2 regions of the Streptomyces sp. NPDC046716 genome follow, and region 2 is predicted to be linked to the other one. Evidence: riboswitches for the same ligand, from Rfam matches in the RefSeq annotation. Region 2 holds a riboswitch; the other holds the start of a gene.

Region 1 (7,565 bases), on a different contig from region 2:
GTCAACAGCAAGGAGAAGCGCGGAAGTTACACCATCACGGTGGACCGCAACGCCTGGGACGCGCCGGTCGCCATCGTCGGCTGAGCCATCGGGGTGGGCGGGGCGGGGGCGATACCTCATCTCCCGACGAATCGTTGTCGAATAGGTGGCCGAGCCCGCGGTCACCTCCTAACATCGATCACCGCCGGACTTTGTGCACCGACGCACAAACTCGCCGCAGGGAGGCCACCTTGCACCGCCGCCGCACCGCGCTCGTCCTGTCCACCGCCGCCATCGCCGCGCTCCCCGCCCTCACCGCCTGCGGGAGCGAGGCGCATCCCGGAGCCGCGGCCGTCGTCGGCGGCCAGCGCATCACCGTCTCCCAGCTGGAGAGCCGGGTGAGCGAGGTGCGCAGGGCGCAGCAGGACGCCACCGCCGACAGCGCGCAGTACGAGCAGGCCGTCGCCAAGTCCGGCGGCCTCACCCGCAACACCCTGCACACCATGGTCCTGGACCGGGTGCTGCACCGCGCCGCCACCGACGCCGGCGTCTCCGTCTCCCGCAAGGAGATGCAGGAGATGCGCGCGGGCCTGGAGCAACAGGCGGGCGGCGCGAAGCAGTTGGAGGCCGCCTGGCTCCAGCAGTACAACGTCGCGCCCAAGCGGCTCACCGAGTCGCTGCGCACCGAGATCGAGGCGCAGAAGCTGGCGACGTCGCTCGGCGTCGACACCCAGACGCCCACGGGCCAGGCCGCCTTCTGGAAGGCGCTCTCCCAGGCCTCCAAGGAACTGAACATCGACCTCAACCCCCGCTACGGCAGCTGGGGCGTCACCAAGGCCGGCACCGTCGGCCGGGTCGACGCCAAGACCCCCTGGCTGACGCAGGTCACCCAGGAGGCTCCGGCGGACCAGCAGCAGACGGCCTAGCGCAGACGCTGTCGGCGGCCTGCGTTACGTTCGAGGCGTGAACGACGACATCACTTCCGACGCCGGCCGCGTCGTCCTGCTCACCACCAGCCACCGGGTCGCCCCCGGGCTGCTGTCCTGGCAGGCCTGGCAGATCCTGCACGCCGCCGACTCCGTGCTCTGCGCCGACCCCGAGCACCCGCAGCTGCCCTACCTGAAGGAGGCGGGCGTCGAGGTCACCCTCGGGACGCCCGCCGCCCGCGACCTCGTCGAGCGCTGCGCCGACGGCGGCCGCACCGTCGTCGTGCTGACCACGGCCGAGGGCGACCGCCGCCTCACCGACGGCCTGGCGACGCTGGCCGGCTCCGGCCGCGTCGCGATGCCGTCCCTCGAACTCCTCCCCGGCTCCTACGACCTGCCGGGTGCCCGCCTCCTCGACCTCGTCCAGGTCATGGACCGCATCCGCCGGGAGTGCCCCTGGTCGGCGCTGCGCACCCACGAGGACCTGGCGAAGTACGTCATCGAGGAGGCGTACGAGCTGGTCGAGGCGATCGAGGCCGGTGACCGGGAGGAGCTGCGGGAGGAGCTGGGCGACGTCCTGCTCCAGGTCGTCTTCCACGCCCGGATCGCCGAGGAGGACACCGAGGAGCCGTTCTCCGTCGACGACGTCGCGGGCGGCATCGTCGACAAGCTCGTCCACCGCCATCCCCATGTCTTCGGCGACGAGAGCGCGGCCACACCGGAGGAGGTCCGGGAGATCTGGCTGCGCAAGAAGGCCGAGTCGAAGCGGCGCGACTCGGTGACGGACGGCGTGCCGGTCGGCCAGCCGGGCCTGGCCCTCGCGGCGAAGCTCGGCTCGCGCGTGCGCACGGCGGGCCTGGACGTCCCGGTCCCGGACGGCGAGGACGTCGGCGCCGAACTGCTGGCCCTGGCGCTGCGCGCCGAGGCGTCCGGCGTCGACCCGGAAGCGGCGCTCAGGGCGGCGGCCCGCGCCTACCGGGACGCGGTGCGCGCCGCCGAGGGGCTGTGACCCGGCGACCGGTCAGCGCGGGGTGAACTCCACGGGCAGCGTCCGCAGCCCCCGCATGATGAGCCCGCCGCGCCAGCGCAGCTCGGCGGGGTCCTCGGCGAGGCGCAGATCCGGCAGCCGGGTCAGCAGCGTCGCCAGCGCCGTGTGCCCCTCCAGGCGGGCGAGCGGGGCGCCGATGCAGTAGTGGATGCCGTGCCCGTACCCCAGGTGCTTGTTGTCGCCGCGGGCCAGGTCGAGGGTGTCGGGGCGGTCGAACCGGGCGGGGTCCCGGTCGGCGGCGGCGAGCACCACGAGCACCGGGTCGCCCTCGCCGACCGCGACCCCACCGATCTCCAGGGCCTCGGTCGCGTACCGCCAGGTCGCCATCTCCACGGGCCCGTCGAACCGCAGCAGCTCCTCCACGCCCGTCTCCAGCAGACCGTGCTCGCCGCGGGCGAGGGCGGACTGGAGCACGGCCCGCTGCTCGGGGTGGCGCAGCAGGGCGTGGGTGCCGTTGCCGATCAGGTTGATGGTCGTCTCGAACCCCGCGAAGAGCAGCACGAAACACATGGCCACCACTTCGTCCTCGGTGAGGTGCTCGCCGTGGTCGGAGGCGCGGATGAGGCCGGAGATCAGGTCGTCGCCGTCGCCGAGCCGCTTGCGGTGGATGAGGTCGGCGAGATACCGGCGGATCTTCTTCACGGCGCGGGCGACCCCGCCGCGCGGCCCCTTGCCGTGGCGGATCATCATGCCCGCCCAGTCCCGCAGGTCGTCCTGGTCCTCGCGCGGGACGCCGAGCAGGTCGCAGATCGCGTAGATGGGGAGCGGGAAGGCGAACTCGTGGATGAGGTCGGCGCTGCCGCGCGCCGCGAAGCCGTCGATGAGGCCGTCCGTCAGTTCCTGCACGCGCGGCGCGAATTCGGCGACGCGGCGCGGGGTGAACGCCTTGGAGACCAGCCGCCGCAGCCGGGTGTGGTCCGGCGGGTCGATGTTCAGCAGATGGGTCATCAGGCCCGCGCTGCGCTCGCCGGGGATGCCGGTCTTGCTCTTGCCCTGCGCGTCGTCCGCGTGGTGCACCGGGTTCTTGGACAGCCGCTGGTCCGCGAGCGCCTGCCGCGCGTCCGCGTAGCGGGTCACGAGCCAGGCCTCGACGCCGCTGGGCAGCGTGGTGCGGTGCACGGGGGAGTGCTCGCGCAGCCAGGCGTAGGCGGGATACGGATCGGTGGCGAACTCCCAGGTGAAGAGTTCGGGGGCGGGCGCGGTGTTCACATCCCGACCGTACCCGGGGGCGGATGGCGCACGGGCGACGCGTGTGACCGGTGCCACTCGGGGCCGGTGGGGCAGCGCCGTGGGGTGGTTTGTCGTGATCTTGAAATGCCGCGAACTGGACCCATTCGCCGCACAGTTCGCGACCCCTCACAGGTGGTTGAAAACTGACGTTGTGTCAAATCTGTGATGGTGACGTGATCTGCGCTGCATCGACTTGTGACAAGCGTTCGAGTCCCGCTACGTTCACCAGTCATCGCGACACACGCACAACAGGCACCACACGTCCACCCTGTCGCGTGCAGCAGTATCAGTCTCGCGAAAGGCAACCGCATGCTCTCCGGGAACGGCCGACACCGTCGCCCCCGCCAGGCCCCTGCTCTCGTCGTCGCCGCCGGAGTCACCGGCAGCGCCATCGCGATCCCGCTGCTCGGCGCGACGGGCGCGAGTGCGGCGACCGCCACCACGTGGGACAACGTCGCCGCGTGCGAGAGCGGCGGGCAGTGGAGCCTGGACTCGGGCGACGGCTACTACGGCGGCCTGCAGTTCTCGCAGGAGGTCTGGGAGCAGTACGGCGGGCTCGACTACGCCCCGCGGGCCGACCAGGCCAGCCGCTCGCAGCAGATAGCCGTCGCCGAGAAGGTCCTCGACGACAAGGGGCCGGGCGCCTGGCCGGGCTGCTCGACGACGGCGGGGCTCGTCCAGGGCGACGGCTCGGCGGACGTCGACCCGGGTGCCAGTGCCTCCCCGCAGCCGTCGGACACGGCCGGCTCGTCGGACAAGGGCGCGGACGCCGACACGGACTCCGACTCCGGCGACGACTCGGGTTCGGACTCGGACTCGGGAGAGAAGAGTCACGACGAGTCCGGCACATCGGACAAGTCGTCGGCCGACGCCTCGGACGAAGCGACGGCCGAGGCGTCCGACGGACCGTCAGCCGACAGCTCCGCCGATACCTCGGGTAACGGCAAGGAGGGCGGGGTGAGCGGCGACGCGACGACCCCGTCCGCCACGGAGTCGGGCTCCCCGTCCGTCGCCGACTCGGCGTCCTCCGGCGAGGATTCGGCCCGTGGCCGCCACCGGGGCGACCGCGCCGACGACGACGGCGCCGACTCCCGTACGGGGGACGGCCGGCACGCCTCCCGGGCCGACCAGCGTGACGGCGAGGCCTATGTGGTCCGCTCGGGTGACAACCTCTGGGACATCGCCGACGCCCATGACGTGCAAGGCGGGTGGGCCGCGCTCTACGACGCGAACAAGAAGACGGTCGGCACCGACCCCGACCTCATCCTTCCTGGTCAGAGTCTGGATCTTGGGCTCGAATCGGTCGAAAAGTAGCGGGAGTTACGGGGTCTTTGAGGCTTGTATGTCCACTTTTGTTCGAGTGAGACATGAGTCTCAAAGACCCTGATCGTCTTTGAAATCGGACGGATCGACTGCTTACGGTCGTGACCGCTCGCCACAGCGGGCCCCGCCGGACGTCACGCCGAATCCTGCCAACGTCCGTACGGGAACAGTCGACGCGTCAGCGCCGTAGGCAGGAGCGGGGGACCCAGGTAAGCCGCCGTCGAGGGAGACCGAGACGGCTTGGGGTTAAGTCGCGCACAAGGATGCGCGGCCGGGCACTCACTGGCCCGAACCCGACAGCTCACCTCGTAGGCGTCGGTGAGGGGATCTCTCCATGCTGCTTTCCAGCAAGGGCAAGCACCGCCGCCCGTCCAAGGCAGTCCGTGTCGCCACCCTCGCGGGTGTCGCCGGTGCCGCCGTCGCCGTCCCGCTGATGGGCGCCACCTCCGCCTCCGCCGCCTCCACCTCCGAGTGGGACCAGGTCGCGCAGTGCGAGTCCGGTGGCAACTGGTCGATCAACACGGGCAACGGCTACTCCGGTGGCCTCCAGTTCTCGCCGTCCACCTGGGCGGCCTACGGCGGCACGCAGTACGCGTCCTCCGCCGCCGGTGCCTCCAAGGCCCAGCAGATCTCGGTCGCCGAGAAGGTCCTCGCCTCGCAGGGCAAGGGCGCCTGGCCGAGCTGCGGTGTGGGCCTCTCCGGCGCCTCCACGGGCAACTCCGCCCCGGCCGCCGAGCAGGACACCCAGCAGTCGCAGCCGCAGCAGAGCCGGCCGCAGCAGCAGGAGCAGAAGTCGACCGAGCAGCACACCGACTCGTCGGCCGCCTCCCGCTCGCAGTCCCGTGACACCGTCACCACCCCGACCGGCCAGAAGGTCGAGAAGGGCGACGGCGAGTACAAGGTGAAGACCGGCGACACCCTGAGCAAGATCGCCGACGCCCACGGCACGAACTGGCAGAAGGTGTTCAAGCTCAACAAGGACATCGTCAAGGACGCCGACCTGATCTTCCCGGGCCAGCAGCTCCACCTGAAGTAAGCAGCACCCCGCGGGAGCGCCACGGGCCCGGCATCGGCGGACGCCGAGCCCCCGCCGCACCCCCGTCCCCACCCCCAGTGGGCCGCTCACCTGAGCAGCCCCCGCCCCATGCAGTGGGCGGGGGCTGCTGTCTTTGTTCCATTAAGAAACATTTCGCTCCGGGCTTTGTCCACGAGCCGGGCGGTCGGCTGGCCGATGCCCCGGAGCCGGTTAGGCTCAGTGGGTCGGGACCGAACCATCCGGCCCCGCACAGTCCGCGTCACATCCCAGAAGGAGATGCTCGTGCCGTCCATCGACGTCGTCGTAGCCCGGGAAATCCTGGACTCCCGAGGCAACCCCACGGTCGAGGTCGAGGTCGGCCTCGACGACGGCAGCACGGGTCGTGCTGCTGTTCCGTCCGGCGCCTCCACCGGAGCCTTCGAGGCCATCGAACTCCGCGACGGTGACCCCAACCGTTACCTCGGCAAGGGCGTCGAGAAGGCCGTCCTCGCCGTCATCGAGCAGATCGGCCCGGAGCTCGTCGGCTACGACGCCACCGAGCAGCGCCTGATCGACCAGGCGATGTTCGACCTGGACGCCACGGACAACAAGGGCTCGCTCGGCGCCAACGCCATCCTCGGCGTCTCGCTCGCCGTCGCGCACGCCGCCTCCGAGGCCAGCGACCTGCCGCTGTTCCGCTACCTCGGCGGTCCGAACGCGCACCTGCTGCCCGTCCCGATGATGAACATCCTCAACGGTGGGTCGCACGCCGACTCCAACGTCGACATCCAGGAGTTCATGATCGCCCCGATCGGCGCGGAGTCCTTCTCCGAGGCCCTTCGCTGGGGCGCCGAGGTCTACCACACCCTCAAGAAGGTGCTGAAGACCAAGGGCCTGTCCACCGGCCTCGGCGACGAGGGCGGCTTCGCCCCGAACCTGGAGTCGAACCGCGCCGCGCTCGACCTCATCCTCGAGGCGATCAAGGAGGCCGGCTACATCCCCGGCCAGCAGATCGCGCTCGCGCTGGACGTCGCCGCCTCCGAGTTCTACAAGGACGGCAAGTACCAGTTCGAGGGCAAGGAGCGCTCCGCCGCCGAGATGACGGAGTACTACGAGGAGCTCGTCTCCGCGTACCCGCTCGTCTCCATCGAGGACCCGCTGTACGAGGACGACTGGGCCGGCTGGCACGTCATCACCGAGAAGCTGGGCGACAAGGTCCAGCTCGTCGGCGACGACCTCTTCGTCACCAACCCGGAGCGCCTGGCCCGCGGCATCGAGGAGAACTCGGCCAACGCCCTCCTGGTGAAGGTCAACCAGATCGGCTCGCTGACCGAGACCCTGGACGCCGTCGAGCTCGCCCAGCGCAACGGCTTCAAGTGCATGATGTCGCACCGCTCGGGCGAGACCGAGGACGTGACGATCGCGGACCTCGCCGTCGCCACGAACTGCGGCCAGATCAAGACCGGCGCCCCGGCCCGCTCCGAGCGCGTCGCCAAGTACAACCAGCTCCTGCGCATCGAGGAGATCCTGGACGACGCGGCCGTCTACGCCGGCCGCAGCGCCTTCCCCCGGTTCAAGGGCTGACCAGCCCCGACGGCCGCTTGAGGCAGTAGTTCCGTACGTCCCCGCACTCGGTCCCGTACCGTGTGCGGGGACGTACGCACGTAGGAACACAGCCAGGCAGACGGACGGGGAGGCGGAGAAGCCATGCCGGGAAAGCTCCGAGACAGGGGCCGTGACGACTCGGCCCGTTTCTCCACGGCGACCCGCCTGCGCCTGCTCGGCGAACAGACCGCCGAGCGGGTCTACCGCTCGCAGACCAAGCGCCAGGCGCGCCGCTCCCGGCTCACCGGCCGCGCGGCACTGCTCGCCCTGGTCGTCTGCACCCTCGTCGTCGCGCTCGCCTATCCCATAAGGCAGTACGTCTCCCAGCGCGGCGAGATCGCGGACCTCCAGCGCCAGCAGCAGCAGGCCAAGGAGCGGGTCGACCGGCTCCGCGACGAGAAGGCCCGCTGGCAGGACGACGCGTATGCCGAGCAGCGGA
Region 2 (7,565 bases):
CGCTCCGCGTCGAGCTCGATGCGGTCGAACTTGGTGAGCCGGCGCAGCGGCGTGTCCAGGATGTACTGCGTCTGGATCTCGCTCAGCGAGAAGCGCTCGATGAGGCGCTGCTTGGCCTCCGCGCTGTTCTCGCTGGAGCGGATGATGCGGATGACCTCGTCGATGTCGACCAGGGCGACGAGCAGGCCCTCCACCAGGTGCAGCCGGTCCAGCTTCTTGGTGCGGCGGAACTCGCTGCGGCGGCGCACCACGGTGAACCGGTGGTCCAGGTAGACCTCGAGGAGTTCCTTGAGGCCGAGGGTGAGCGGCTGGCCGTCGACCAGCGCCACATTGTTGATACCGAAGGACTCCTCCATCGGCGTCAGCTTGTAGAGCTGCTCCAGGACGGCCTCCGGCACGAAGCCGTTCTTGATCTCGATGACCAGGCGCAGGCCGTGCTCGCGGTCGGTCAGGTCCTTGACGTCGGCGATGCCCTGGAGCTTCTTCGCGCCGACCAGTTCCTTGATCTTCGTGATGACCTTCTCGGGGCCGACCGCGAAGGGCAGCTCCGTGACGACGATGCCCTTGCGGCGCGCCGTCACGGTCTCCACCGCGACCGTCGCGCGGATCTTGAAGGTGCCGCGCCCCGACTCGTAGGCGTCCTTGATGCCGGCCAGGCCGACGATCCGGCCGCCGGTCGGCAGGTCGGGTCCCGGTACGAACTTCATGAGCGTCTCGAGGTCCGCTCCCGGGTGCTTGATCAAGTGGCGCGCGGCGGCGATCACTTCACCCAGATTGTGCGGCGGCATGTTCGTCGCCATGCCGACCGCGATGCCCGACGCGCCGTTCACCAGCAGGTTCGGGTAGGCCGCCGGGAGGACCAGGGGCTCCTGCTCCTGGCCGTCGTAGTTCGGCGCGAAATCGACCGTGTTCTCGTCGATCGAGTCCGTCATCAGGGCTGCGGCGGCGGCCGGGCGGCACTCGGTGTACCGCATGGCGGCCGGGCGGTCGTCGTTGCCCAGCGAGCCGAAGTTGCCGTGCCCGTCCACCAGGGGGACGCGCATGGAGAACGGCTGGGCCAGACGGACCAGCGCGTCGTAGATCGACGCGTCGCCGTGGGGGTGCAACTTACCCATGACTTCGCCGACGACGCGGGCGCACTTCACATAGCCGCGCTCGGGGCGCAGCCCCATCTCGTTCATCTGGTAGACGATGCGGCGGTGCACGGGCTTCATCCCGTCGCGCGCGTCAGGCAGGGCGCGGGAGTAGATGACCGAGTACGCGTACTCCAGGTAGGAGCCCTGCATTTCGTCGACCACGTCGATGTCGAGGATCCTCTCCTCGAAGGGAGCGTCGTCATCGGGTCGCGGGGTCTTCGTGCTGCGGCGGGCCATCGCTGCTGCGGCTCCTTCACCAACATGAACGGGTACATGAAACGGGAACTGTCGCGGACCATTGTGGACCGCGCCACTGACAACGCTGCTCGCGACCCGTCCGTACCGTGCGGTTCGGGGCTCTCCCGGGGCCGAGTGCTCGCTCACGGCGTAGCCCGGGCGGGAACTTCGCCAGGGGTCAGCACGCTTGCATACAGTGGCAGGACTGGCAGCACTTCTGCACTTTCCGCGATCGAAGGGACGTACATGCCCATGGGTCACACGGCCACCGCCGAGGCCGGTTCCGGCGGCCTGACAGCGACCGAGCACCGGCTGGCCAACGGCCTGCGCGTGGTGCTTTCCGAGGATCACCTGACCCCGGTCGCGGCGGTCTGCCTCTGGTACGACGTCGGCTCGCGCCACGAGGTCAAGGGCCGTACCGGTCTGGCTCACCTTTTCGAGCACCTGATGTTCCAGGGCTCGAAGCAGGTGTCGGGCAACGGCCACTTCGAGCTGGTCCAGGGCGCGGGCGGTTCGCTCAACGGCACGACGAGCTTCGAGCGCACGAACTACTTCGAGACCATGCCCGCCCACCAGCTGGAGCTCGCGCTCTGGCTGGAGGCCGACCGCATGGGCTCGCTCCTGACGGCCCTCGACGACGAGTCGATGGAGAACCAGCGCGACGTCGTCAAGAACGAGCGCCGGCAGCGCTACGACAACGTGCCGTACGGCACCGCCTTCGAGAAGCTGACCGCCCTCATGTACCCCGAGGGCCACCCGTACCACCACACGCCCATCGGCTCCATGGCCGACCTGGACGCCGCCACCCTGGAGGACGCGCGGAGCTTCTTCCGCACGTACTACGCGCCCAACAACGCGGTGCTCTCCGTGGTGGGCGACATCGATCCCGAGCAGACGCTCGCCTGGATCGACAAGTACTTCGGCTCCATCCCCGGCCACGACGGCAAGCCGGCCCCGCGCGACGGCGCCCTGCCCGAGGTCATCGGCGAGCAGCTGCGCGAGGTCGTCGAGGAGGAGGTGCCGGCCCGCGCCCTGATGGCCGCCTACCGGCTCCCCGCGGACGGCACGCGCGCGTGCGACGCCGCCGACCTCGCCCTGACCGTGCTCGGCGGCGGCGAGTCCTCGCGGCTGTACAACCGTCTCGTCCGCCGGGACCGCACCGCGGTCGCCGCCGGCTTCGGCCTGCTGCGGCTCGCCGGAGCGCCCTGCCTCGGCTGGCTGGACGTGAAGACGTCCGGCGACGTCGAGGTGCCCGTCATCGAGGCTGCCGTCGACGAGGAGCTGGCCCGGTTCGCCGAGGAGGGCCCGAGCCCCGAGGAAATGGAGCGCGCGCAGGCCCAGTTGGAGCGCGAGTGGCTGGACCGGCTCGGCACCGTGGCGGGCCGCGCCGACGAGCTGTGCCGCTACGCCGTGCTGTTCGGCGACCCGCAGCTCGCCCTCACCGCCGTGCGGCGCGTCCTCGACGTGACCGCCGAGGAGGTCCGGGAGATCGCCGAGGCGCGCCTGCGGCCCGACAACCGCGCGGTCCTGGTGTACGAGCCCACGGCCCCCGCCGAGGCCGACGACGAGACCGCAGCGAACGACGAGGAGGCGGGCCAGTGACCGAGCAGCTCGCGAGCATGGACTTCCACCCGCAGCCGCAGCCCGGCGAGGCCAGGCCGTGGGCGTTCCCCGCCCCGCAGCGCGGCGCGCTGGACAACGGCCTCACCGTCCTGCACTGCCACCGCCCCGGCCAGCAGGTCGTCGCCGTGGAGGTCAACCTGGAGGCGCCCCTGGAGGCCGAGCCCCAGGGCCTCGACGGCGTCGCCACGATCATGGCGCGGGCCTTCAACGAGGGCACCGACAAGCACTCCGCCGAGGAGTTCGCGGCCGAACTGGAGCGGGCCGGCGCCACCATGGACGCGCACGCCGACCATCCCGGCGTCCGGGTCTCGCTCGAAGTGCCCGTCTCCCGGCTCCCCAAGGGACTCGCCCTGCTGGCCGACGCCCTGCGGGCGCCCGCCTTCGACGACAGCGAGATCGAGCGTCTGGTGGCCAACCGCCTCGACGAGATCCCGCACGAGAGCGCCAGCCCGGCCCGCCGCGCCGCCAAGGAGCTCTCCAGGCAGCTCTTCCCGGCCGACGCGCGCATGTCGCGCCCGCGCCAGGGCACCGAGGAGACCGTCGCGGCCATCGACGCGGCGGCCGTGCGCGCCTTCTACGAGAAGCACGTACGCCCCGCCACCGCCACCGCCGTGGTGGTGGGCGACCTCACCGGCGTCGACCTCGACGGCCTGCTCGCCGACACGCTCGGCGCCTGGACCGGGAACACCGCGCAGGCGCGCCCCGTGCCGCCCGTCACGGCCGACGACACCGGCCGCGTCGTCATCGTGGACCGCCCGGGCGCCGTGCAGACGCAGCTGCTGATCGGCCGCATCGGACCCGACAAGCACGACCGGGTGTGGGCCGCGCAGATCCTCGGCACGTACTGCCTCGGCGGCACCCTCACCTCGCGCCTGGACCGGGTCCTGCGCGAGGAGAAGGGCTACACCTACGGGGTGCGGTCCTTCGCCCAGGTGCTGCGCTCGGCGCCGGACGGGACGGGCGCCGCGATGCTCGCCATCAGCGGTTCCGTGGACACCCCGAACACCGGCCCGGCGCTCGACGACCTGTGGCAGGTCCTGCGCACGCTGGCCGCGGAGGGCCTCACCGACGCCGAGCGGGACACGGCCGTGCAGAACCTGGTGGGCGTGGCCCCGCTCAAGTTCGAGACCGCGGCGAACGTCGCGGGCACCCTCGCCGACCAGGTCGAGCAGCACCTGCCCGACGACTTCCAGGCCCGCCTGTACCGCCAACTCGCCGAGACGGGCACGGTGGAGGCCACGGCGGCGGTCGTGAACGCCTTCCCGGCGGACCGTCTGGTCACGATCCTCGTGGGGGACGCCGCGCAGATCGAGGAGCCGGTCAAGGCACTCGGCATCGGTGAGGTGACGGTGGTCACCGGCTGATCGGGAGGCTCCCGAGCGCACCGCCCCGGAGCCCCGGTGACCCGCGAGGGCACCGGGGCTCGGTCGTGTCCGTGATGTCCCTCACGTGCGCAAAAGCGATCGCCGCGCTTCGTAAATGTCCGAAATGGTGCGGAGGTTGCCTGTCTGCCCTGTGGCATGCGCGACAAAAGCCGGGATCCGTTTGTTGATTAAAAGATGTCCCGCTTAGCGTCGGTCCGGCTGTCCGCCGCACCAGTGCCGCGCCCGCGTCACCGGACAGTCATCGCCGAGTCCCCCATGGCGCGAGCCAGGGGAGCCGGGGACCCACCGCAGTCCCTGGGGTGAATCGGGCTCCTCCCGCAAGGAGAGGCCCGTAGGAGACCTTCCTGCTCCGAACCCGTCAGCTAACCCGGTAGGCGAGAGGGAAGGAAAGGATCAGCCTCCACATGGCGTTCACCCGTGCCACCGGGAAGCACCGTCGTCCGAGCCGCATCACGCGTACCACCGCGCAGGTCGCGAGTGTCGCCGCGCTCACCACGACCGGTGTCGTCGGTGGCCTCGCCGCTCCGGCGCTCGCCGCGGACACCGCGGCCCCGGAGCAGAACAACCTGACGCAGGCCATCTCCATCGGCGACTCCCTCGCCGACCAGATCGACGCCCAGGCCGCCGCCCAGCAGAAGGCCGCCGACGCGGCCGCCGCGAAGAAGAAGGCGGAGGCCGAGGCCAAGAAGCGGGCCGAGGAGGCCAAGCGCAAGGCCGAGGAGAAGGCCAAGAAGGAGCGCGAGGCCAAGGAGCGCGCCGCCCGTGAGGCCGAGCGCAAGCGCCTCAACTCCTTCGTGGCGCCCATCTCCGGCTCGTACGTCTCCACCGCCTACAAGGCCAGCAGCGGCCTGTGGTCCTCCGGCAGCCACACGGGCATCGACTTCCACGCCGCCAGCGGCACCGCGGTGCACGCCGTGGGCTCCGGCACCGTCGTCGAGGCCGGCTGGGGCGGCGCCTACGGCAACAACATCGTCATCAAGATGAACGACGGTACGTACACCCAGTACGGTCACCTGTCGTCCATCGGAGTCTCCGTCGGGCAGTCGGTCACCCCGGGCCAGCAGATAGCCCTCTCGGGCGCCACCGGCAACGTGACGGGCCCGCACCTCCACTTCGAGGCCCGCACCGGCCCCGACTACGGTTCGGACATCGACCCCGTCGCGTACCTGCGCTCGCACGGCGTGAACGTCTGACGCGGCTCCGCCTCATCGCCCGAAAGCCCCGGCTCACCGAGCCGGGGCTTTCGCGTTGCCTGTCCCGATCGACCCGCCGGTGGCCAAAAAATATCCCTGGATTACGGCCTCCCGTCGGAAATTCAAGCGCGGTGGAATAGAGTCATCGGGCAAGCGCGCTGACCGGAGGTCAATCGCGCTTGTACGGGCGTCAATCGACCGCGTTTCGCGGGGATTAAGGCGGAGGTCGGGTCATGCGCATTCCCGCGCACTCGGTATGCACGGCGATCCGCGACGACATCGTCGCGGGTGTCTACGAGCGCGGCGGCAGGCTCACCGAGGAACTGCTCGCGCGACGCTACGGCGTCTCGCGCGTCCCGGTCCGTGAGGCGCTGCGCACCCTGGAGGCGGAAGGGTTCGTCGTCACGCGCCGGCACGCGGGCGCGTGCGTCGCCGAGCCGACCGAGCAGGAGGCCGCCGACCTCCTGGAGATCCGCATGCTGCTCGAACCGCTGGGGGCGGCCCGCGCGGCCCAGCGTCGCACCGAGGCCCACCTCAAAGTGCTGCGCGGCCTGGTCAGGCTGGGTCAGGAGCGCTCCAGGCGGGGGCAGAACGAGGACCTGCGCTCACTGGGCGGCTGGTTCCACGAGACGCTCGCCCAGGCCTCCGGCAGCCCCGGTCTGATCACCCTGCTCACCCAGCTGCGGCACAAGATCGCCTGGATGTACGCGGTCGAGACCCCGGGCCGGCCGGCCGAGTCCTGGTCCGAGCACGGGGCCATCGTCGACGCCGTGGCCCGCGGCGACGCCGAGCGGGCGCGCGCCCTGACGGCCCAGCACGCCGAGCGCGCGACGGCCGCCCACCGACTGCGCGTCCCGCGCGCGGGTGAGCGTGTGAGGACTTCGCAACATCCCGTAAACACGGCGGGGCTCCAGCATTAACAGGGGAGCCGTATACAAAGAAGTGCACTATTCGCGGAATGGGCTGCGGCCTCTTTTCCGCTGCCCTTGTTTGTGCCGCATTCAGCGCGGCTGATTTCCCCTGTGCTTTCTGCCGTGCGTCGATTTCGGGGAGCTCGGGAAAGGGGGCGCAGTGCCGTCGCGACAGAAAACGACGGAGCCGCGCGTTCCCTGGGGGAAACGCGCGGCTCCGTCGAAAGGCGCTGGGGTCAGACGGTCTCGGGAAGCTCGTCGAGGCCCTCGGCGACCAGCTTGGCCAGCCGGTCGAGCGCGGCGTCCGCGCCCTCGGCGTCGGAGGCCAGGACGATCTCCTCGCCGCCCTGGGCGCCCATGCCCAGCACCGCGAGCATGGAGGCGGCGTTGACGGGGTTGCCGTCGGCCTTGGCGATCGTCACGGGGACGCCGGCCGCCGTGGCCGCGCGGACGAAGATGGAGGCGGGACGGGCGTGGAGGCCCTCGGCCCAGCCGACGTTGACGCGGCGCTCAGCCATGTGATGCTGCCCTTCAGGTGTCTCACAGTTGTCTAGACCATTCTCACACACCGTGGCCCGTGCCCGACGCGGACCCATGTCCCGTACGCGCATGGCCCTCCGGCCTTCTTCAGCCTGCCTCCCACGCGCGCGGGCCGCGACCCGTGAGCCGACGACACGCACCCGACCGCCGGCCGGCGGTCGGCCCTACCCTTGCGGCATGGAGACCCCGTCGGACCGGCACGCCTATCCCGCCCACTGGGAGGCCGACGTGGTGCTGCGCGACGGCGGCACCGCCCGGATCAGGCCCATCACCACCGCGGACGCCGAGCGGCTGACCAGCTTCTACGAGCAGGTCTCGGACGAGTCGAAGTACTACCGCTTCTTCGCGCCCTACCCGCGGCTGTCCGCCAAGGACGTGCACCGCTTCACCCATCACGACTACGTCGACCGGGTCGGCCTCGCGGCCACGGTGGGCGGCGAGTTCATCGCGACGGTCCGCTACGACCGGATCAACGCACAAGGAATGCCCGCCTCCGCCCCGGCCGACGAGGCCGAGGTCGCCTTCCTGGTGCAGGACGCC

What was found. Region 2 has a riboswitch for cyclic di-AMP ahead of ABZ930_RS26220 (M23 family metallopeptidase). Riboswitches for the same ligand answer to the same signal wherever they lie in the genome.
Positions count from the first base shown of each region.
Region 1: it holds a riboswitch for cyclic di-AMP, as region 2 does, so the genes downstream of both, ABZ930_RS18055 (transglycosylase family protein) here and ABZ930_RS26220 (M23 family metallopeptidase) in region 2, are expected to answer to the same signal.

Region 1 is NZ_JBEYYU010000021.1:99,583-107,147, reverse strand. Features, by position in the region: gene ABZ930_RS18080 (glycoside hydrolase domain-containing protein) at 1-84, shown strand, start outside; gene ABZ930_RS18075 (SurA N-terminal domain-containing protein) at 231-905, shown strand; gene ABZ930_RS18070 (nucleoside triphosphate pyrophosphohydrolase) at 943-1,914, shown strand; gene ABZ930_RS18065 (cytochrome P450) at 1,927-3,162, opposite strand; gene ABZ930_RS18060 (transglycosylase family protein) at 3,493-4,497, shown strand; cyclic di-AMP (ydaO/yuaA leader) riboswitch at 4,679-4,836, shown strand; gene ABZ930_RS18055 (transglycosylase family protein) at 4,841-5,542, shown strand; gene eno (phosphopyruvate hydratase) at 5,819-7,105, shown strand; gene ABZ930_RS18045 (septum formation initiator family protein) at 7,229-7,565, shown strand, end outside.
Region 2 is NZ_JBEYYU010000038.1:24,326-31,890, reverse strand. Features, by position in the region: gene ABZ930_RS26235 (DNA topoisomerase IV subunit A) at 1-1,373, opposite strand, end outside; gene ABZ930_RS26230 (pitrilysin family protein) at 1,626-2,975, shown strand; gene ABZ930_RS26225 (pitrilysin family protein) at 2,993-4,360, shown strand; cyclic di-AMP (ydaO/yuaA leader) riboswitch at 4,614-4,773, shown strand; gene ABZ930_RS26220 (M23 family metallopeptidase) at 4,786-5,574, shown strand; gene ABZ930_RS26215 (GntR family transcriptional regulator) at 5,808-6,494, shown strand; gene ABZ930_RS26210 (HPr family phosphocarrier protein) at 6,722-7,003, opposite strand; gene ABZ930_RS26205 (GNAT family N-acetyltransferase) at 7,203-7,565, shown strand, end outside.